Regions from separate parts of the Paenibacillus sp. FSL W7-1287 genome, predicted to be linked through region 1. Evidence: a T-box and tRNA genes for the amino acid it is inferred to sense, from the RefSeq annotation. Region 1 holds a T-box; the other holds one or more tRNA genes.
The links. The T-box of region 1 lies ahead of tyrS (tyrosine--tRNA ligase). A T-box ahead of a tRNA ligase gene usually reads a tRNA of that ligase, here a tRNA-Tyr.
Positions count from the first base shown of each region.

Region 2: it has a tRNA-Tyr gene. The T-box ahead of tyrS (tyrosine--tRNA ligase) is inferred to sense a tRNA for this amino acid. The anticodon was not compared.

Region 1 covers NZ_JBBORD010000001.1:2,869,339-2,880,956, reverse strand. The annotation lists gene NSQ99_RS13170 (carbohydrate ABC transporter permease) at 1-178, shown strand, start outside; gene NSQ99_RS13165 (carbohydrate ABC transporter permease) at 178-1,011, shown strand; gene NSQ99_RS13160 (extracellular solute-binding protein) at 1,134-2,567, shown strand; gene NSQ99_RS13155 (cache domain-containing sensor histidine kinase) at 2,633-4,438, shown strand; gene NSQ99_RS13150 (helix-turn-helix domain-containing protein) at 4,439-6,055, shown strand; T-box leader at 6,124-6,331, shown strand; gene tyrS (tyrosine--tRNA ligase) at 6,391-7,662, shown strand; gene NSQ99_RS13140 (IS3 family transposase) at 7,718-9,046, opposite strand; gene NSQ99_RS13135 (response regulator transcription factor) at 9,245-9,925, shown strand; gene NSQ99_RS13130 (sensor histidine kinase) at 9,922-11,618, shown strand, end outside.
Region 2 covers NZ_JBBORD010000001.1:970,300-981,917, reverse strand. The annotation lists gene hisD (histidinol dehydrogenase) at 1-925, opposite strand, end outside; gene hisG (ATP phosphoribosyltransferase) at 950-1,594, opposite strand; gene NSQ99_RS04530 (ATP phosphoribosyltransferase regulatory subunit) at 1,591-2,805, opposite strand; gene NSQ99_RS04525 (acyltransferase) at 3,001-3,486, opposite strand; gene ppaX (pyrophosphatase PpaX) at 3,489-4,142, opposite strand; gene lgt (prolipoprotein diacylglyceryl transferase) at 4,165-5,325, opposite strand; gene NSQ99_RS04510 (DinB family protein) at 5,466-5,948, opposite strand; gene hprK (HPr(Ser) kinase/phosphatase) at 6,005-6,943, opposite strand; gene NSQ99_RS04500 (ABC transporter ATP-binding protein) at 7,095-8,216, opposite strand; gene NSQ99_RS04495 (PucR family transcriptional regulator) at 8,305-9,426, opposite strand; gene ssuE (NADPH-dependent FMN reductase) at 9,821-10,360, shown strand; tRNA gene NSQ99_RS04485 (tRNA-Lys) at 10,491-10,566, opposite strand; tRNA gene NSQ99_RS04480 (tRNA-Tyr) at 10,578-10,662, opposite strand; tRNA gene NSQ99_RS04475 (tRNA-Phe) at 10,675-10,750, opposite strand; tRNA gene NSQ99_RS04470 (tRNA-Asp) at 10,777-10,853, opposite strand; tRNA gene NSQ99_RS04465 (tRNA-Val) at 10,862-10,937, opposite strand; tRNA gene NSQ99_RS04460 (tRNA-Met) at 10,941-11,017, opposite strand; rRNA gene NSQ99_RS04455 (23S ribosomal RNA) at 11,156-11,618, opposite strand, start outside.

The DNA.
Region 1 (11,618 bases):
TTTGACGCAGGGCGGACCTGCAGGCTCGACGAATGTAATGGTATGGAGCATTTATGAATCGGCTTTTGTAAGCTTAGAGGTCGGCTATGCCTCTTCGATGGCGTTAGTGCTCTTTGGCTGTATTTTGCTCATTACGATTATCCAGTGGATTGGTCAGAAAAAGTGGGTGAACTACTAATGAGAAAAAAAGAAGTCGCACTTAAAGGAATCATTACAGTGTTGATGGCTGTAGTTGGTATTCTATTTCTTCTTCCCTTTGCTTGGATGCTGTCTGCATCCTTTAAGCTAGAGGGTGAGGTGTTTACGTATCCTATTCAATGGATTCCATCAGAGTGGATTGGCTTTCGTAACTACGAGGAGGTATGGTTCGGGAAGCATCCATTCTATAAATACTATTGGAATTCGATTAAGGTAAGTGTAGCGACAACCATATTGTCATGCACAGTATCTGCACTTGCTGCCTATGGTTTTTCTAAAATTAATTTTAAGGCGAGCAAATGGCTGTTTTTTATCGTGCTAGCAACCTTTATGGTGCCGCAGCAGGCGATACTCGTTCCGCAGTTTATTCTGTATCGTATGATCGGTCTTTTTGATAGTCATCTTGGGCTCATTCTACTGAACGGCTTTAGTGTATTAGGAACGTTTATGCTGCGTCAATTTTTCATGGGACTGCCTAATGACTATATTGAATCTGCCAAAATCGATGGAGCGGGACATTTTCGGATATTCGCTAAAATTGCATTGCCGCTCATTACACCGGCTGTCGCAACCTATGCCATTCTTCGATTTATATGGACATGGAATGATTACCAGAATCCCTTCATCTTCTTGCGTACAGATGCGCTTTATCCGATCCAACTTGCGATGCAAAAGTTCACCTCGATTAATGGCGAGTTCTATTCTCTAATTATGGCTGCCGCAGTTTCGGCTATTGTACCTTTGCTTATTCTGTTTGTTATTGGACAAAAAAGAGTGCTTGAAGGTATTGCTCTTGGTGGTATAAAAGGATAGTGCTGGCGCAGCAAGAAGTAAAAATAGTGCTACAAAAAGTCAATTTACATGAATCGAGTTGCAGGGCATCATTGATAAAATGAAGCTGTAATGATATTAAAGCGTTTACAAGGAGGGTTAAGATGAAACAAGGAAAGTTTAGTTTATTGATGGTTCTTATACTCATTGCTAGTTTGCTGGCAGGTTGCTCTAGTGCAAATAATAAACAGACTAACAATAATCAGACAAACAATAACAATTCTGAACAGACGCCGGCTACAACTACAGAGACAAGTCCTGAGCCTGCAGCTACTGAGGAGCAGCAGGAGGAGGTAACGTTAAAGTTTCATACACATGGTACCGAGGCTCAATATAACTGGGAAGAGACGATAGCTGCTTTTGAGGAGGCTTTTCCACATATCAGCATCGACCTCATCCTATTAAGCGAAAAGGGTGACACACAGGAAGCAACGCAGAAGCTAGACCTAGCAGCTGCTTCGGGTGAACAGCTTGATATTTTAATGTTTAGTGATCCAGCATCGTATGCACAGCGTGTTGGACTAGGAATGGTTGCTTCCATTGATTCCTTTATCTCAGAGGAAGGCTATACCGTTACGGATGAATATAAAGTAGATACAGTGATGAATGGCAGCTACTATGCACTGCCAGGTAAATTTAATCCATGGTATGTCATGCTTAACAAGGATCATCTTGATGAAGCTGGACTAGATGTTCCTACCGATTGGACCTGGGATGAATTTGCACAATATGCGAAGCAGCTTACCACGGGTGAAGGAGCAGCTAAACGTTATGGGACGTATTTCCACGGTCCACAAAATGGCGGCTGGATGGAATATATGCGTTTAGCACTTGCTAATCGAGCGGATAATACTGATTTTCTTAAGGGAGATGGCAGCTCGAATTTGGATGATCCGATGTTTAAGCGCACATTAGAGCTGCGTGTACAGATGGAAAGAGAAGATGGCTCTTCAACACCATATGCAGATATGCTGTCGCAAAAATTGCATTATCGCACACAGTTCTTCAATCAATCAGCAAGTATGGTTATGATCGGAAGCTGGATGAACAGTGAGCTTGGTGGTACGGAGCAGAACCCACTTAATCACCAAGTAGCAATTGCCCCTATTCCAAAAAACAATGCAGCTGATGAGATTGGCTACACGATGGTGACGACTGATTTTATGGCTGTAGCTGAACAATCGAAGCATAAGAAGGAAGCTTATCAATTTATTCGCTGGTATACGACAGAAGGTCTAAGTAAATATGGCTTGAATATTCCATCTTGGAAGCAAATCTCAGATGATCAGCTCGGTACGATTATTGATAATATACTGAGCGTCACGTTAAGCCCTGAGAAGGTAGATAAAGAATCACTTATCCATGTATTGTCGATATCCAAGTCAGGAAAGATCATTCCGCCGGTAACGTATCAGGCAGAAGTTTATAAAGCAATCAATGAGGAATATGAGCTTATGATTCTAGGCTCGCAGGATCTAGATACGACGCTGCAGAATATGATTACAGAAGTGCAAAATATTATCGACAACAATCAATAAATGGATTACTATGTTCCTTAAGAGGCGGCTCATCCGCCTCTTTTATTGTAGAAGGGGGAGTGTTCATGCAAGGGAAGTGGATGCAATGGATAACGGATGGAGCGTTTCGTTATAAATTAATTGCGGCTTCTATTGCCTGTTTACTTATTCCTACCCTTATTACGTTAATCGTATCGAATGCGCTTACGCGAGAAACGGTGCGACAGCAGGTTTCTTCCAGTGCAGAGGATCAGCTCCAGCTTATTAATAGCAATTTATCGAATGTATTCCGTTATATGCTCTACATATCTAACTATATACTCGTTGATCCAGAGATGAATACGATCTTGAAGGAACAGGCAGCTGGGAAACAGTATAGTGGGGAAAATGCGGAATATCGAGAATTTGCTGATCGCTATACGGTGACGAATAAAATAGATAATATTTCGATGATTGGAGAAAAGGCGTATGTCACGATACTGCTGCCCAATGGAAGATATTTTACGAATTATCCGGTAGAAGAATATGATCCTAAGCTGCTTTTTCAGCAGGAATGGTTTAAGCAGCTAGAGCATTTGAAGGGATCAGAGCTTTATTGGGTAAAGACTCATCCCTCTCCTTATCTATTCGAACGGACGAAGCAGCGCTCGCAGCTGTCAGTAGCAAGAACATTACGCAGCGCAAATATGAGGATTTATGCTTATGTTGTCGTTACGGTAACGGAAAATTATATTCATCGCATGTTCGAGCAGACCAATGCAGAGGTAGAGGTTATGCTAGTTGATGAGCAGCATTCCATCATATCTCATATCGATCAACAAAGACTAGGTGAGCGCCTAGATTATTTGGAGCATATTGGAGCAGAATCGACCATTATCCAGCTAGCGCAAAAGGATGTATTAGTCACTCAGACTAATACAGAGGTCGCAGGGTGGAGACTTGTGTCTCTTATTCCATATGAAACAGCAATTGGAGAAATTAATCGTAATTTTAAGACGGTTTTTTTACTTCAAGTGATTGTATTTATTATCTTTCTCCTTCTATTAATTGGCTTAATTCGTACGTTTACGAGGCCTTTAGTTAGGCTAGGCAGAGTAGCCCGTATCGTAGAGCGAGGTAATCTAGAAGTGCGATCTAATATTCGAGGACGCGATGAGATTGGCCGCCTAGGCAACTCCATCGATCAGATGCTAGATCGGATTAAGCAAATGATTACGGAAATTACAGCTGAACAGATGCGCAAGAGAAAAGCCGAATTAGCGATGCTACAGGCACAGATCAATCCTCACTTTTTATTCAATGTACTGAACTCAATACGTATGAAGGTGCTGTATAAGGGAGATAAGGAAAGCGCAGAGATGCTCTCGTCTTTATCGCGCTTACTACGAATGACCATTGATCGTAAGGATGAAATGATTACATTGCATGAGGAAATTGTAACAATTCTCGATTATATGAAGCTGATGAATATGCGTCAGAAGGAAAAGGTAGAGCTGAAGCTTGAGGTGTCATCTGAAGCGATGATGGCTAGAGTACCGCGTTTCTTGCTACAGCCTGTTATCGAGAATGCAATGATTCATGGTTTACAGCAAAGAGCAGGCACGATCACGCTTATCGCGAACGTTGAGCATCACTTCGTAAAAGTTTTCATTCAGGATAATGGCCACGGAATTGATGAGGATTCGTTGTCAGCCTTACGTTCAAGACTTGCTCAAGCAGAACCACCTAGTGAGGAAGATAAAGGGAAAGGCCTATCTAGCTTAGGACTTGCAAACGTTTACGAGCGTTTATCGATACTTTTTGCGGAGCAGTTTGAATTTCGCATTGACAGCAGCGCCGCAGAGGGCACGACCGTTACAATGTTGATTCCATACAGAGAGGATGAAGCATAGATGTACAGTGTCATGCTGGTAGATGACGATTATCCTGTATTAGAGCTGCTATCGGAGATGATTGCTTGGGAAGAGCTTGGCCTTCAGCTGGCTGGCATTTATGAGAATGGATACGATGCATGGAATGCTGCACAGCAGTCTATGCCTGATATATTAGTGACGGATATAGGTATGCCTAAGATGAATGGACTTGAGCTGATTCGTGAGCTGAAGGGGGAGCGAAGAGAGCTCAAGGTCGTTATTCTATCTTGCCACAGTGAGTTTCATTACGCCAGAGAAGCGATGCAGCTGCAAGTGCAGGATTATATTGTGAAGGATACACTAGACCCTGACGATTTACAGCGGATTATGCAGCGCTTTGCTTATAGCTTAGCTGAAGAAAAACGTTATCATGATGAGCAGAAGCAAATGAGATTGCTCATTAATCGTTCGCGGGACGCACTTAAAACAAAATGGCTGCAGTCAGCAGTGCAGCAGCCTTACTGGAATGCAGATGAGTGGAAACGTGAGTTAAACGCATTAGGATTGGCATTAGACGATAAACAAGGTGTAATTGCTGCCATTGGCAGACTGGTTGATTACCGCACGGCAAAGCAACGCTTCCATTCTGAGCATTCTCTTAGCTTTGCGGTAACGAATGTGCTGGAGGAAGCGTTGCAGGTCACCTCTTACGCGAACGAACTACTATTAATACCGAGTCGACAAAATGAATGGGTATTGCTATATAGCTGCTCATCTTGCTTGAAGGTTAATGCGTATGATCTGCTTCGAAATTGTTTGTTACAGCTGCAGCAAGCAATAAAAGGCTCGCTTAAGCTGTCGATAAACTTTGTAATAGGCAGTCTATGTGATCTGAATACGACTGGACTCAAGCAGTCCTTGAACCAGCTAATGGAAGACCGATATTGTCACTTTTATATGCAGCCAGCATCAATCGCCTCGCTGCGATCACTGACCACTCAACCTAACGATATCTTTGCCGTTTATGATAAAGCATGTCAGCAGTTTTCAGAATGTATAATAAAGCGTGATCATCGGCAATTGCTACAGCTGATTCAATGGTGGATCGATCACATCGCAGCGGAGCGTTATGAGCCGGAAAACGTTAAAGACTGGCTGTTAAAGCTCGTATTAGATATTCGCTTAAAGCAGCATTCAAGAACGTATTTCCGAGCTGCTCAAACGGTAGAGTATTTGCACCAGGAGGTTAACGAGCTCGGTTCGCTTACAGAAATCCACAAATGGCTGTTAGAGCATATGGAGCTTATGCTGAATGTCGAGGAGGAACAAGCAAGATCACAGCGTAAGGAAGTGATGGATGCATATCAATTTGTAGAGGCTCATATGGATCAGCGTATTGGTCTGGAAGATATCGCGGAGTACTTGCATCTCAATGCCAGTTATTTCAGTAGATTATTTAAGAAAGAAACAGGAGAAACCTTTATTGAATATGTCATCCGAACTAAAATGAAGCGAGCTAAGGAGCTTCTTGATCAGACGACACTATCTGTCACGGCAATATGCGAGCAGCTTGGCTATGATAATCCGAGCTACTTTAATAAATTGTTCAAAAGCTGTCAAGGCATTACGCCAACGGAGTATCGACATAAACGCTAACTGAACATTTTTCGGTTAATAGTTGACAACATTTTTGAGATTCAGCTATACTGTCTGTAATCTAAATAATTCATACTGTGAAAGAGCGCAGTAGCAGCTTTGTCTCTGTTATAGAAAGTCAGGGGTTGATGGAACCTGATACATGCAAAGACTGTGAATTACACTCTGGAGTACTTGGGTAATGCCAAGCGGAAGAAGCGAACGATATCTCGCTCAGAGTGGCATAGTGACATACTATGCAAATTGGGTGGTAACACGGTAAGCATCGTCCCTTTGTCTGCACTGCAGATGAAGGGGCTTTTTTATTGCAATAAAAAGAAAGAGGAGTGGTAAGAATGAACATTATCGATGAATTAGAATGGCGCGAAGCGATTAACCAGCAAACAGACGCGGAAGGGTTACGTAAGCTAACTAGCGAGAAATCAATTTCTTTATACTGCGGTGTTGACCCAACGGGCGACAGCATGCATATCGGTCACTTGATTCCATTTATGATGCTGAAAAGATTCCAGCTTGCAGGACACCGTCCCGTTATATTAATTGGCGGAGCAACCGGAACGATAGGTGATCCAAGCGGTCGTGCTTCTGAGCGTTCCTTACAGTCACTCGAGCAAATTGAGCAAAATGTTAAAGCTTTAACGGAGCAAATGAAAAAGCTGTTCGTAACTGAGGGAGACAATCAGGTTCGACTCGTGAATAACTACGATTGGATTTCGAAGATTAATGTTATCGAGTTTTTACGTGATTACGGTAAAAACTTTAGCATCAACACGATGCTTGCCAAAGACGTTGTATCCAGCAGGCTCGAAAGCGGTATTTCCTTTACTGAATTTTCGTACCAAATTCTTCAGTCGTTAGACTTTTTGCATCTATACCAGCATGAAGATGTTCAGCTGCAAATCGGTGGCTCTGATCAATGGGGGAATATTACCGCTGGTCTAGATCTGATTCGTAAAAAAGAAGGTGCAGATACAGAGACTAAAGCATTTGGCTTAACGATTCCACTAATGCTGAAATCCGATGGAACGAAATTTGGTAAAACAGCTGGCGGTGCAATCTGGCTTGATCCAAATAAAACGACACCATTTGAATTTTACCAGTTCTGGGCAAATACAGATGATCGTGATGTTATTAAATACTTGAAATACTTCACCTTCCTAGGCAAAGAGGAAATCGATGCTTTAGCTGAGAAGGTAGCTACAGAGCCGCATAAACGCGAAGCTCAAAAAGCACTTGCTGAAGAGATGACTCGATTTGTCCATGGTGAGGAGATGCTTGAGCAAGCGAAGCGCATTACTGCCGCATTGTTCAGTGGAGATATCAAATCCCTAACCGCTGATGAGATTGAGCAGGGCTTTAAAGAAATGCCGACTTTTACGGCAAGCCGTGAAGAAAGTAATCTTGTCGATTGGCTTGTTGAGCTCGGTATCGAACCGTCTAAGCGCCAAGCACGTGAAGACATCACTAAGGGTGCGATCATGCTGAATGGTGATAAAGTTACAGAGCTTGATTTTGCAGTTACAGCTGATCTTGCAATCGGTGGGAAGTTTATTATTATTCGCAAGGGTAAGAAAAACTACAGTCTTGTTAAGCTTGAACAAAACTAATATGAGGAGATGTGTAAAGTGGTACCTATGTCAAGGACACAGTAAAAAAAAGAGATTACGCAACTAAGAGATGGTTTCTGTATTGTACAGGAGCCATCCTTTTTAAATTCCATTGGTAACGATAATTGTTGTAATAGACGATGTAATGATCGATTTTCGCTTTAAGTTCATCCAGAGTTTGGACAGATTCAAAGTTCACTTCATCTTTAAAATGACCGAAAAATGATTCCTGAGGCGCATTGTCCCAACAGTTTCCTCGGCGTGACATCGATTGATCTAAATTGTGTTTCTTTAGTAGTTTTTGATATTTCGGGCTTGTATAATGAAATCCTTGATCTGAATGAATAAAAGCCTTTGGGTGGAGTTTGACTTTCTTATTGCGTACTAACCTTTCAATCGTTTTTGTTGCAATGTCTAATGTGATTCGGTCCGAGACATGATAAGCTAATATTTCGTTGGTAGAGCCATCTTTTATGGTCGACAAATAAGCCATACACTTTCCGTTATACGGCAAATAGGTGATATCCGTTAAAAGTACTTTCCCAGGGACACCTTGTTTAAACTCTCGGTTTAATTTATTTGACACAACACGATGTTCTTTCGTTGCTCTTGCTATTTGTTTATAAGGATTTGGTCTGCGGTGAGGACAGACAATCCCGTACTTCTGCATGATGCGTTGGATCTTTTTACGGCTCATAACACACTTGTAATCCTGTTCAAGCGTCATCTTGATTGAACGTGAGCCCTTTTTATAACCACGCCGATTAAAGGCTCTTAAAATCAAATCTCGTGCTTCTAAATCCTTCTGTTCCTTAATTACTCGCGTATCTCGCGCTTTTAAGAAGCTGTAATAGCCTGAACGAGAAACATTTAATAGTTCGCAAAAATAGGTTACCATGCGTTCAAATGGAAACGTAGTGAGTGTGTCTGAAAGTAATTGAAAAATCTTATTTGTGCTTATTTTTTGGCCTTCGTTTAGTAGCCTCCTTTCTGTCGCTTCGAGCTTTTTTAGCAGCTCTATCTGCCCTTCCAATAGCTGAATACGTGCAGCCTGTCTTTCCATTATTTCAGCCATTGTTAATTCACGCTTTAATGGTCTACCTGATCCAGACTTTCGTGTATCCGTTAACCCGATTAAACCATTCTTTTCATACGCTTTTCGCCAACGTGATGAAGATTGTTCAATTCGTTTGATACCAATCATTTTTTCATCAAATCCGTATTCCTTGAAGATTTGTCTTGGTGTTTTCCCGGTTAAGTATTCATCGATAAACTTACTTTTGAATGCATCTGTATACGTAATGGTACGTTCACTAACTTGTTGTACATTTGGATTCTTTTGAAGTAGCTGTACATCTTTGGGTGAAAATAATAGTTTACTCATAGTAGCCTCTAGTCCTCGTCCTCTAATCTTAATTTCTAGTATATAAAAAAACCTGTAGTTCGCACACTCTTTTTCAAGTGTCTTAACTACAGGTATCATTCTAGTGTACACATAGCGTACACATCTTTTTTTTATAATGATCTTGTAACAGGAACACAATAATAACGAACGATACGTGAGAGGTCTGGGGTGAGAAGGATGAAACGCACACTGCTACTTGTAGAGGATGATGTGCATTTAAGGGAAATTATTAGTGATTATTTTATTGCCGAGCAATGGTCTGTTGTGGAGGCTGAACATGGAGTTATTGCGATAGAGAGGTTTGATGAGCAAGTATTTGATCTTGTCATTCTTGATATAATGATGCCGCTGCTTGATGGCTTTTCAGTGTGTCGTCATATAAGAAAGCATTCTGATGTGCCAATCATTATGATAACAGCAAGAGTAGCTGATGATGATCAGGTCTATGGCTACGAGCTAGGTGCTGATGAATATGTCACGAAGCCGTTAAGTCCCAAGGTGTTAGTTGCCAGAGCAAATGCATTAATAAAAAGAGCAGAAGGAATGATTGGTTCTGATGATGATCAGCTAACCTTTGGACAGCTATCGATTAGGCCTCGATCACACCAAGTGAAGGTCAATAGAGAAGAGGTGCATTTGTCTCCGAAGGAATATGAGCTGCTCCTCTATTTCATAAGACATCAACTTAAGGTGCTAAGCCGAGAGCGGCTGCTAATTGCGATATGGGGTATGGACTATGAAGGTGATGAGCGAACGGTTGACACCCATATTAAAAAACTTAGAGCCAAATTAGGAACCGAAGGACGCTTCATCAAAACCGTCATTCGTGCAGGCTATAAATTTGATTCGTCGTTATGAAACGTCATTCAGTAGTACGTAAGCTCTTTATTATTACTTCGTTCATTATTATTGGTTTACTTACGATAGTCCTTATGTTAGAAAGCTTGTTTTTTGAACGATTCTACAAATCAGTTAAGCAGCACGAGCAAGAGACAGCGATAGTGAAGCTGATAGATGAAGTAGAAGCTCTGCAGTCTAATGAACAGGAGATTGCTTATACGATTGGAAGGGCGATGAATGAATACGACGCTAGTATTGCACTACTTAATGAAGATCTCAGTGTAAGGCCGTTGGATGTTTACTTCATTCATTTGCAGAGTGGTACGCAAATCATTAAGGTGATGATCAATGAAGAGGGTATGCGATACGGTGAGTTACCGAGCGGTATCTCTCAAGGGCAAACATTGGTGGTTGACGGGATTTTTATGGATCAGCACGATACCGTTATGCATCCTATTAATTTTAATCCTGAAGCCTCACAGCCTGAGCCTGGCTTAGTACGTGTGAGTGGAACAATTAGTAGACTACTATTGCCAGAGCAGCGCTCGTACAACCCGCTGTATCAGGATTTGCTTATTACAGATATGATCCAAGATTGGAACACAAGTGAACCTGCTGCTACCAGCAATCCGAAGCCATATGTGACTACGGAATGGATAGATTCATGGAGTGGTGTCACCTATATTGCTACATTAGGCAAACTAGAGGCGTCCAATACAAGTATTGTGATGATGGAATCGCTTCAACCAGTCAACGAAGCCATTGCGATGCTGCGTAAGTATGTGATGGTGCTGTTTCCTTTCATTGTCGTGATCGTTATTATACTAGCAGTAATGTATTCACGTTATATTGCAAGACCTTTAGTTAAAATTAATGGTTTTGCAGCTCAATTAGCACAGCTGCAGTTCTCTGGAACACCACCTGTTCAATCACGTGATGAGTATGGTGAGCTTTCGAGTCACCTTGTCACATTATCACATAATTTGGAGCGAGCGCTTGAAGAAGTTAAGCTAAGAAATGAACAGCTCCAAGTTGAAATCGATCATAAGATACAGCAGGAGGAGCTGCGTAAGGAGCTTGTTGCAAATATTGCTCATGAGTTAAAAACTCCGCTTTCGGTAGTGAAAGGATACGCTGAGGGCTTGCAAGATGGGATTGCAGCACATAAGCAGGATGCATATCTTGCTCATATCGTACGCGAGACCGATGTGATGAATGAATTAATTATGGATTTATTGGAGCTATCCAAATATGAAGGCAATGCGATCAAGCTCAAGTTAGCCAATATTAATCTTGTAGAGCTGTTGCAAGCTGAAGTGCAAGCCTTAGCGATTCATCTAGCGAATAAAGCATTAAAGGCCAATATTGAAACGTCAATGCTAACCGAGCCATATGTTGTAGGTGATTATAAACGGTTGAAGCAAGTAATTGTCAATTTACTAAGCAACGCAGCTCGTCATGCTGATTCAGGTTCAACAATAACCATTACCGTTAAACCTATCGATGCCGGAAGGGTTAAAGTAACCATTTATAATGAAGGACAGCCTATTTCAAAGTCGAATCTGCAGCGGATATGGGATAAGTTTTACAGAGTAGAGCAAGCACGAGATCGACGATCAGGAGGAACTGGGCTAGGTCTTACAATCGTCAAACATATATTACTTCTGCATCATAGTGAGTTTGGTGCAGTGAATCAGTTAGATGGCGTAGC
Region 2 (11,618 bases), 1.9 Mb from region 1:
TATTTTCAGTTAACAGCACAGCCCCATATTGCTCAATCGATGCTGCGGCGATGCCTGCACGCGGCAAGCTAGCTAGCTGTGTATCAACCTCAGCAATAACCGCATTCGCCAGCTTCTCCGACGATGTTACAAGAATTGCTGAAGCCATCTCATCATGCTCAGCCTGTGATAGAAGGTCTGCGGCGATATATGCTGGATCAGCAGTGTCATCCGCAAGCACAACAATTTCGCTTGGACCCGCAATGCTGTCAATATCGACTACGCCATACACCGAACGCTTAGCAAGCGCCACGTAAATATTACCTGGTCCACATATTTTATCAACGGGTGCAATCGATTCCGTACCATAGGCAAGCGCAGCTATCGCTTGTGCGCCTCCTACACGATACAGCTCCTTCACACCAGCTTCTGCTGCTGCTACAAGAATGTATGGATCAATACCAGCCTTACCACCTGTCGCAGGAGGCGTCACCATGACGATTTCTGGCACACCCGCTACCTGTGCAGGGATAACATTCATAAGAACAGAGGAAGGATAAGCTGCCTTGCCTCCTGGTACATATACGCCAACACGCTTTAGTGGACGAATCAATTGACCTAGCATCGTTCCGTCTGGTGATAGATCCATCCATGAATTGCGAAGCTGCTTCTCATGAAAGCGACGAATGTTGATCGCTGCTTCACGGATTGCCTCTAGAAAAGCTTGATCCACCTGACTATAGGCTGCTTGGATTTCCTCCTCTGTTACGCGGAGCTGATCTGCCGACAGCTTTACACCATCCAGCTTTTCCGTATATTGCAGCAATGCTTCGTCACCTTTTGTTTTTACATCAGCTACAATTTTTTGAGCGTCTGCATTTTGCTCAGGCGTACCGTATTCCACTTCACGTTTCAAGCCAAACTGCTCCGGCTTTAACAATTTCATACTCATATCGATTCTACATCCTCTCTAGCTGCGTGAGGCAAGCGTTTGTTGCAGCAGATCACACAGGCTTTGAATCCGTTCATTTTTCATTCGATAGCTTACACGATTCGCAATTAAACGACTTGTAATGCCAAATATTTCAGTTTGTTCAACGAGTCCATTTTCTCGAAGCGTCTGGCCTGTTTCGACCATATCGACAATTCGATCTGCAAGCCCAATCATTGGAGCAAGCTCAATGGAGCCGTTCAACTTAATAACCTCCACCTGCTGTCCAAGCTCACGAAAATAAGCTGAAGCAACATTAGGATATTTCGTTGCTACACGTGGATGTATTGTCGGCTTCCAGTCTGGAAGTGCAATGACACTCATTCGGCATCTCGCTATACCAAGATCAAGCAGCTCATATACATCCTTATTCTCTTCCATCAGCACATCTTTACCTACTATGCCAATATCAGTGACACCGTACTCTACATAAGTCGGAACATCGACTGGCTTCGCCATAATAAATTCCATCTTAGCATCTGGCAGCTCAATAATAAGCTTACGCGTGTCATCATATTCTGTAGGAATTGGAAGGCCTGCCTTACGGAATAAGTCCGAGGCTTGCTTGTATATACGGCCCTTTGGCATCGCTACCTTCAATACTTGCTGTTCATTTCCGCTCATTTGGCACCTGCTCCCTTCTCAGTAAAGGCGATCACATCAGCATATAATCTTCCCTCATAGCTTGTTGTACGTCCATTTTTTACAATCGAGGACAGCTCCTGAGCACCGCTTAGCTTGCTCGTTATTACAGCCTGACCTGCTTGGCGCATAGCCTGGGCACGTTGAATCGCTTCGCTGCGACTATATTCATCATAGACAATGATCGTCGGAAGCACCTCTTCGTTTCGCTCCAAATCAAGCAGCTCTAGAATGCGCGTCGTTTTAATAGCAAAGCCTGTAGCAGGTGCAGGATGACCAAATCCATCAAGTAATGTATCATAGCGTCCACCACTAACAACTGGAAAACCTAGATCCGCTGCATATCCCTCAAAGGTCATACCTGTATAATAAGAAAAATCACCGATCATCGTTAGATCAATCAATACATGCTCCGTCACATCATAAGCTTTAAGCACGGCCCATACTTGGCACAAATGCTCAATTGCAGCACGAGCAGTCTCGTTGCTGCTTACACGCAGCGCACGCTCGCATGTTTCTTCTCCGCCTCTTAGACGAAGGAGGTCTGCCAGCTCTTTGCTAATCTCAGATGATAAATTAAGCTTATTGAGTAAATCCTTATAGCCGACATAGTTGCGGCTAAGCAGCATCTCTTTAAGTGCAGCTTGATCCTCTGGACGCCCCTGCAGTGCATCCTCGAGTAAGCCGTTCAAAAAGCCAACATGCCCAATTGCAATCTTAAAGCGTTCAATGCCCGCAGCCTTTAATGAAGCAATCGCTAGAGCGATAACCTCAGCATCAGCTTCTGCAGAGCCATCACCTACCAGCTCAACGCCTGTCTGATAAAACTCAGCCTCACGGCCAGCCTCCTCTTCAATCGAGCGAAAAACATTCGCGTGATACGAAAGGCGCAGCGGCATTGCTTGATCCTTAAGCAGGGAAGAGACGACTCGCGCAATTGGAGCAGTCATATCCGAGCGCAGAACCATCGTCGTCCCACGATTATTTAGTAGCTTAAACAGCTTGGCATCCGAGGTAGCACTTGCTACACCTACCGTATCGTAAAACTCCATTGTAGGAGTCATGATTTGCTCATAGCCCCAGCTCTCCATACATCCTAAAACGCGGTGCTCAATAGCACGCAGCTTCTTGACAACATCAGGCAAATAATCTCTAAAGCCAATTGGTTTTTCAAATACTTTTGGTTTAGGCATACCGTTCTCCTCAGTTCTTTATTATATTAAAGCGTTAACTTATTACCATGCTAACAAAATAAAGGTTTTTGATATCTTAGCATGTTGCATGCGGCTTCGTCAAGTAACGAGCAAGCAAATGCCACGTATGCAGCTATGTCTCCAACTGAATAAGGCATGAAGCCGGCTTTACCAGCTTCATGCCTATAACGTTGCTTATTTCCCCTCACGAATGACCTGCATTGGATTACCGCCAACGAAGCTGTATGGAGCTACATCTTTATGTACGACAGAGCCAGCAGCTACAACGGCATGATCGCCAATTGTAATACCCGGAAGAATCGTACAGTTCGCCCCTATCATCACATTGGAGCCAATGTTTACTTCTCCTAGTCGATATTCGTGAATTAAGTACTCGTGCGTTAGGATCGTCGTATTATAGCCAATAATGCTATTATCCCCTACCGTTATTTTCTCTGGAAAAAACACATCAACCATCACCATGAGGGCGAATGACGTCGTCTTGCCTACCTTCATCCCTAGCATTTTCCGATAAATCCAATTTTTCATAGGGAGAATCGGACAATATCTGGCTAGCTGAATACATATAAAATTACGAACAGCTTTCCATGGGCTAACGGTAGAGTAAACTTGCCATAATGCATTGGGCCCCTTTGTTGGATAGCGAGTTATTTTCCGCAAGGTTAACGACGCTCCAATCCTACAATATCAACTAGCTCATTCATCGTTTGGATAACATAATGTGCGCCTACGTCGCGAAGCACCTGGCCTCCTTTAAGAGACCATGCAACACCTACCGTTGTAACACCTGCCTGAACACCTGATTCAATATCCATTGTGCTGTCACCAACCATTATCGTACGAGCAGGGTCTGCGCCAAGCGCTTCAATCGCTTTAAGTACAGGCTCTGGATGAGGCTTAGCGTTCTCAACATCATCAATCGTAATAACGACGTCCATGTATTTCGCAATATCGGTAAAGGCAAGACCTTTATCGGTTGTCAGTCTCATTTTTGTAGTGACCACACCCAATTTAATGTTCTCACGATGCAATATTGCCAGCACATCCTCAACTTGGTCAAAAAGCTTTACATATTCATCATGTAATCGAAGATTTACCTCTCGATAAGCTTCAATAAGATGATCGACTTTCTCTAATCCTGAGAATCGTCTCATCTGATCCTCTAATGGCGCTCCCATCGAAGGAATAATATGCTCGCGGTTAAAGCCTTCGTCAACCGTTCCCTTGAGTGCATGCAAAAATGAAGCAATAATTAACTCATTCGTATCTAGTATCGTTCCATCCAAATCAAATAGTACTGTATCGTAAGCTCTCATAGCTGCCTCCTATCCGTGCGGTCTAGTCGCCGCCTCCACCACCATCAGATCCGCCGCTGTCTCCACCGCTGCTATGTCCGCTGCTGCTGTCTGCAGAGGATTGCTGGTCGTCTGTTGTTTCTGTATTTGAGTTTGTCTTCTCTTTCGATTGATTTGCCGATGCATGCGAGGAATCTCCAACAACGGCTCCTGATTGATCTTTATTATTTTTCTTATTGTTAGCAATTTTATGATTCATAGCATTTTTTTCGGTAGCATGCTCTGCTTCTGCTTGCTGCTTCGTATTAACAATCGGATCAACATAGCGAGCTTTGGCGAAGCCTGCTGTACGACGAACGATGATAAAGACGATAACCGCTATAACAAGCAGCAATGCAAGCAGCTGTGAGCTGCGAACGTTGCCATACGCCGGATCTAAATAACCAAGCTCAAACACTGCAGTCATCGGAGACCACAAGCCATTTACTAGATCAACAAGCCACTGTGGTCCGGAGAATGCTAGTGAATCCGTCCGCAATGCTTCGATATAGAAACGACCAATAGAATACCAACCAATATAAACAGCCAGAAGTTCACCTTCGCGCAGGAATCGTTGTCTGCGAATAATGAATAATATAATCAAGCCAACGAGACTCCATATCGATTCATATAAGAAGGTCGGATGAACATAGGTTCCATTAATAAACATATGATCAACAATAAAGCTCGGGATATGTAATGTTTCTCTTAAAAATGACTCTTCAACTGGTCCACCATAAGCCTCTTGGTTAACAAAATTACCCCAGCGGCCGATCATCTGACCAATTAATAACGATGGAGCACATATATCTGCAATTCTCCAAAAGCGATAGCCTTTTGCCCGACTGAAAAAGTATCCGCACACTAAGGCACCAATAATTGCACCATAGATAGCAATACCGCCGTTCCAAATTTTAATAATATCGCCTAGATTGTCTTTATAGTAGTCCCATTGAAAGGCAACGTAGTAAATACGAGCAAAAATAATAGCAGTTGGCGCTCCGATCAACAATAAATCCATAAAGAAATCAGATTTAATGCCAAAACGCTTACCCTCCTGAATAGCTAGCAGCAGTCCTGCTACCGCTCCCAAGGCAAGTATGACTCCATACCATCTAATGGATAAAGAGCCAATCTCAAATATCACGGGATTAATCAATAATATTCACCCTTCCTTATCAGTTACATCTGCCAATAATAACAAACGTATTATAGCATAGTTAGAGGTGGTCATAACAAATTCACCTCCAAGACGTCAATCCTGCTTTGCTTTCGACTTGGAGGTGATTATGTAGTTATTAACTTTTAACGCTGCCCCATCATTTCTTTCGTAGGACCTTCTACTGGCGGTACGTTAAGCCCTGCTTGACGTAGCAATACCGTCATTTGACCACGATGATGGGTTTGATGCCCAATAAGCTTTGCTAGCATCTTGCCTTTTGTCGTTGGCCCTGTGAAGCCTTGAACCTCAGTCAGCAGATCCTCTTCAGTTAACTTCTCTGCTTCCTTAAGAATCGCATTAGCGATAATTTCATAGCGGTGTGTGATTTCCACTACACTGGATGGAACAGGCTCATCTCTTTTCGGACAAGGTACATCAAGACCGATGACATGCTTTGCAATTGATCCTGCAGCGCCAGTCAAATGCCATGCTAGCCAGCCCAATGAATTATGTCCTTCAACAATACTAAAATCTAATTTGTCGTTAGTCATTGCCTTAAATACAGATAAGGTTCCTCCTGCATTCTCATGCCAATCTTGTAAAAAATCTTCAACTACACGATACATTGCGCTCTCGCCTTCTTTCTATTTATATATGATATTGCTTTTTGTACATACAGCTTTTAATCATAATCTTCCATATCGTCTGCAATCGTTTCTGTAAGCTTGTTCGTAAACTGTAATGCTGCATTGTAGCCCATACGCTTCAACCTGAAATTCATCGCTGCCACTTCAATGATAACAGCTAAATTTCGCCCAGGTCGAACCGGAATCGTAACAAGTGGGACATTGGTTTCGATAATTTGCGTGGTCTCTTCATCAAGTCCGAGTCGATCATACTGCTTGTCTTGTTGCCAGTTTTCAAGACGAATAACAAGTCCTATACGTTTTTGCGTTCGTACTGCCCCAGCACCAAACAATGTCATAACGTTAATAATACCGAGTCCTCTAATCTCCAGCAGGTGACGAATAAGCTCTGGTGCAGTACCCGTTAGCTTGCCATCTGCTGTTTGACGAATTTCGACTGCATCGTCAGCGATTAATCGGTGTCCGCGTTTTACTAGCTCAAGAGCTGTTTCACTTTTACCGATACCACTTCCGCCTGTAATAAGCATCCCTACCCCGTAAACGTCAACTAATACACCATGGATTGTTGCTGTTGGAGCGAGTTGGTTTTCGAGGAAGTCTGTTATGCGGCTAGAGAGAATCGTTGTTGCAATCGAACTACGTAGAACAGGAATATTTAATTCGTTAGAGTTCTCAATCAATTCTGCTGGTGGTTCTAGTCCCCGGGTAATAATAATACACGGCGTTTCATCAGAACATATTTTACGCATCCGTTCTCTGCGCTCTTCACTTGTAAGCATATTGATAAAGGATATCTCCGTACGCCCTAGTAGTTGAATACGCTCGCTCGGATGATAGTGGAAATAGCCTGCCATTTCCAATCCTGGTCGATATAGATCATCTACCGTAATCAATCTTTTTTGTCCATCTTCACCAGATAAAATTTCAAGCTGGAAATGTCTAACTAAATCTGCCACCTTTACTTTTTTCGGCATACATGCATCCTCCTTAGAAAACAAGTACAGCGATGTTACTATTTCCATCGTATAGTAAAAAGAAACGAAACGCAACGTTTTAGCTATTCAAAAAAATAAAGCCCCACCGCAGATCACTGCAGTGAGGCCTTACTAACATATGAATGATAAATTAGTTCTCGAAAATGTTAAGCTCAGTTTCTTTGTCGAACAAATGAGCTTTGTTCATGTCGATTGCAAGCTTAACTGTTGCACCATCACGAAGAGTAGAACGACCGTCTACACGAGCGATTACAGACTCTGTACCGATTCCGTTAAGGTATAGGTACATTTCGTGACCAAGGTTCTCAGCAACCTCGATGTTCGCAGTTACAATTGTTTTTGGTGAAGCTTCAAGGAATACTGGCTCTTCATGAAGATCCTCAGGACGAATGCCTAGAACAACTTCTTTACCAATATGGCCTTTAGAACGTAGAACTGCTGCTTTACCTTCTGGTACAACTACATCTACGCCAGTAGCTTTGAAGTGTACTTCGCCAGCTTGCTCAGAAAGCGTACCGCTGATGAAGTTCATCGATGGAGAACCGATGAAACCAGCAACGAAGATGTTAACTGGGTGGTTGTACAGTTCTTCTGGAGAAGCTGTTTGTTGAATGAAACCGTCTTTCATAACAACGATACGGTCACCCATTGTCATTGCCTCGATTTGGTCATGCGTTACGTAGATTGTTGTAGTCTCTAGACGTTTAGTCAATTTAGAGATCTCCGCGCGCATCTGACCACGAAGTTTAGCATCCAAGTTGGAAAGCGGCTCATCCATTAGGAATACTTGAGGCTCACGAACGATCGCACGACCAAGTGCAACACGCTGACGCTGACCACCAGATAGAGCCTTAGGCTTACGATCTAGCAAATGTTCAATATCAAGAATTTTAGCTGCTTCACGAACGCGTTTGTCGATATCAGCTTTTTTGAATTTACGAAGTTTAAGACCGAACGCCATGTTTTGATAAACGTTCATATGCGGGTACAATGCATAGGATTGGAATACCATCGCGATATCGCGATCTTTTGGAGCTACGTCGTTCACTAAACGATCACCGATGTAAAGTTTACCTTCAGAAATTTCTTCAAGACCAGCGATCATACGAAGTGTTGTGGATTTACCGCAACCAGATGGACCAACTAGTACCAAGAACTCTTTATCTTTGATGTCAAGATTTACATCCGTTACAGAAGCTCTGTCGCTTCCTGGGTATCTTTTATAAATGCCTTCTAAACGTACGCCTGCCATGTGTATTTCCCCCTAAAGTGAAATTTTCTTATAGACCTATCTTATCCTAAGTCCCACTTGATGACTATGCACATACCTTACAAAAAAATTAATGCGTTTTCGTAACTTTGTACAATAACAATATAATCTTTACTAAAACCGCATCCCGGAACAGTCTTACATCAAGCCCTGTTTCCTGTTTCAGCTTGTCTAGACGATACAGCAGCGTATTTCGGTGAATATACAGCTTTTTCGCTGTTTCACTTACGTTGCAATCCAAGCTAAAAAATGTATCAAGGGTCGCAAGCATTTCAGGTTCAACAAAAAGCTCTGCTCGCTTTAGCGATTGCTCCAAATACTTTTGACGCTGAGGCTCTGGAATTGCATATAGAAGTGATTCCAAGCGCAAATTCCATGGTAGATGTATGTTGCTGCTCGGATGGAATTTACGTCCAATATGTATGGAGTCACGTAGTGTCGTCACGGTCTCAATCATGAGCTTAGCAGGAGCTGCAGGATAAGTAATAGCCAGCTGACTCTCCCCTAGCCACTCTGACGCTAGCATATCGTGCAGAGCATGGACAATATTCGTTAAAATGTCTTCTAGCGTTTCATCCTCTTCATGCTCTAATTCACTGCCTTCCTCATCCTTTAGCAGCGTTACTGGTCCCCATATGAGCCATTCATCATGACCTAAGGGAATAAGTAAGGCATCCTCAGATAAGAAGGAACGAAGCAGCTTGTCTAGCTCAGCGTAGCTTCCTTTATATTGACTTGAGCCATCTGCAACAAGCAGTATAGGAAGCATTTCATTATATAATGTATTCGCTAATACTAAGTGATCAGGAATATAGCCTGTCTTCGTTCCTTGTGCAATTTGACTTTGAAGCCATTCTCCAAGCTTCGTTGCTTGCTTTTCCTGCTTAGACATTCCTGCATATTGATGCTCAATATTTAGGTTCGGTCTATTGAATATAAGCATAGCGATCAGTTGCATCTCCGTTGAGCTTAGCTTCCGCTGTATGAACTCTAGGACCTCACAATAATCGGCATGCAGCTCTTTAATTAACCATATATCTTGATCTCCTTCTATGTATTGTCCCTTTTCAATTGTAGCATTTTCAAATGAAGGACCCATAAATTTGTACATATCCTCAAGACTACGATTGCTCGTGATGACAGAGCAATTAAGTATATATTCGAGCTGCTTCTGCAGATCATTGGAACTCATAAGCGGCACACTCCTATTTCTCTGTTTGTATACTACTATTGTATCATAATATTTTTATTATCATGAGCATCAGTAACAGGCTTATTCACTGATATTAGGCTTTATGCGTTTGTCGGACCTATGCCAGCTGCTCTTAAAGTTGAGTTATAGTCAGTAGTAACCTAGGGTAGAGGCTAGATGTTTTAGTGCTTTTAGTGCTTTTAGTGCTTTTAGTGCTTTTAGTGCTTTTAGTGCTTTTAGTGCTTTTCGTGTTCTTTAATACCTTATGTGCCTCTGCGATTTTAGAGTAGCTTGGGCTTTCTTGACGCACTTTCAGCTTCATGTTACGCTTGTTGCATATTCATGCATGTTAATGATAAATACATATATATATTGGATTGGAGGAGCTTTTGTAATGTCCAAAGTTGTTATATTATCAGGGAGTCCCAGTGTTAGTTCACGCTTGAATGGCATGGTCAATTTTGTACGGAAAACTCTTGCCGAAGCTGGATTAAACACGGCTATTATTGAGGTCGTGGACTTGCCACCCGAGGATCTTGTGTATGCAAACTTTAACAGCCCAACTATACTAGCGGCTAATGAGCTTATTGCTGCAGCAGATGCTGTTGTTATCGCTAGTCCGGTATATAAAGCATCGTATACTGGAGTACTAAAAGCTTATATTGATCTGCTACCGCAAAAAGGCTTTGAAAAGAAGCTCATTGCTCCCGTATTCATCGCTGGATCCATGGCTCATATGCTTGTCGTAGACTATGCACTTAAACCAGTGCTTGCTTCAATGGGTGCAACTCATTTTACAAAAACGGTATACGCTACTGACGACAGCATTACACGTGAACAGGATAAAGATGGTCAATATCGATTTACGATCGAGGAGAGTATTAAAGCTCGTCTGCAAGGCATTGCAGATGAACTCATTGAGTACTTAAAATAATTTATTCAACATACAAGCTGCTATAAGAATAGATACGTTTATCTTCTCTTATAGCAGCTGTTTTTATTAGACGATCATTTTACTTTAAAACAAAAAAAGAGAGGAATCCCTCTCGATCATTTGTAAAAACTGGTGAGCCATGAAGGACTCGAACCTTCGACACCCTGATTAAAAGTCAGGTGCTCTACCAACTGAGCTAATGGCTCTTATTAGGAAATGGTGGAGGCTGATGGATTCGAACCACCGAACTCGTAGAGAGCAGATTTACAGTCTGCCGTGTTTAGCCACTTCACTAAGCCTCCACATGGATTGAATGGTGGCTCGGGACGGAATCGAACCGCCGACACGAGGATTTTCAGTCCTCTGCTCTACCGACTGAGCTACCGAGCCACATCTATACTTCCTATAAGAAAAAATGGCGGAGCTGACGAGATTCGAACTCGCGGTCTCCTGCGTGACAGGCAGGCATGTTAGGCCTCTACACCACAGCTCCGTATTAAATGGTGGAGGATGACGGGATCGAACCGCCGACCCTCTGCTTGTAAGGCAGATGCTCTCCCAGCTGAGCTAATCCTCCATATGGTAGCGGCGAAGGGGATCGAACCCCCGACCTCACGGGTATGAACCGTACGCTCTAGCCAGCTGAGCTACACCGCCACATTTTTTTGACTTGTCCATCTTACTCAATTCTTATGGACTTGTCAACTACTTTTGCTCAATAATTTCATTGAGCTTTTCAAGGTTTGAACCTTGAAAACTGGATATGAAAGTTCTGAATCTCCAAAGTAAATCATTTAGGATAAGCCCTCGACCGATTAGTACTGGTCAGCTCCATGCATTGCTGCACTTCCACCCCCAGCCTATCAACCTCGTCGTCTTCAAGGGGTCTTACTAATTGGGAAATCTCATCTTGAGGGGGGCTTCACGCTTAGATGCTTTCAGCGCTTATCCCTTCCGTACTTGGCTACCCAGCTATGCTTCTGGCGAAACAACTGGTACACCAGCGGTACGTCCATCCCGGTCCTCTCGTACTAAGGACAGCTCCTCTCAAATTTCCTACGCCCGCGACAGATAGGGACCGAACTGTCTCACGACGTTCTGAACCCAGCTCGCGTACCGCTTTAATGGGCGAACAGCCCAACCCTTGGGACCTACTTCAGCCCCAGGATGCGATGAGCCGACATCGAGGTGCCAAACCTCCCCGTCGATGTGGACTCTTGGGGGAGATAAGCCTGTTATCCCCAGGGTAGCTTTTATC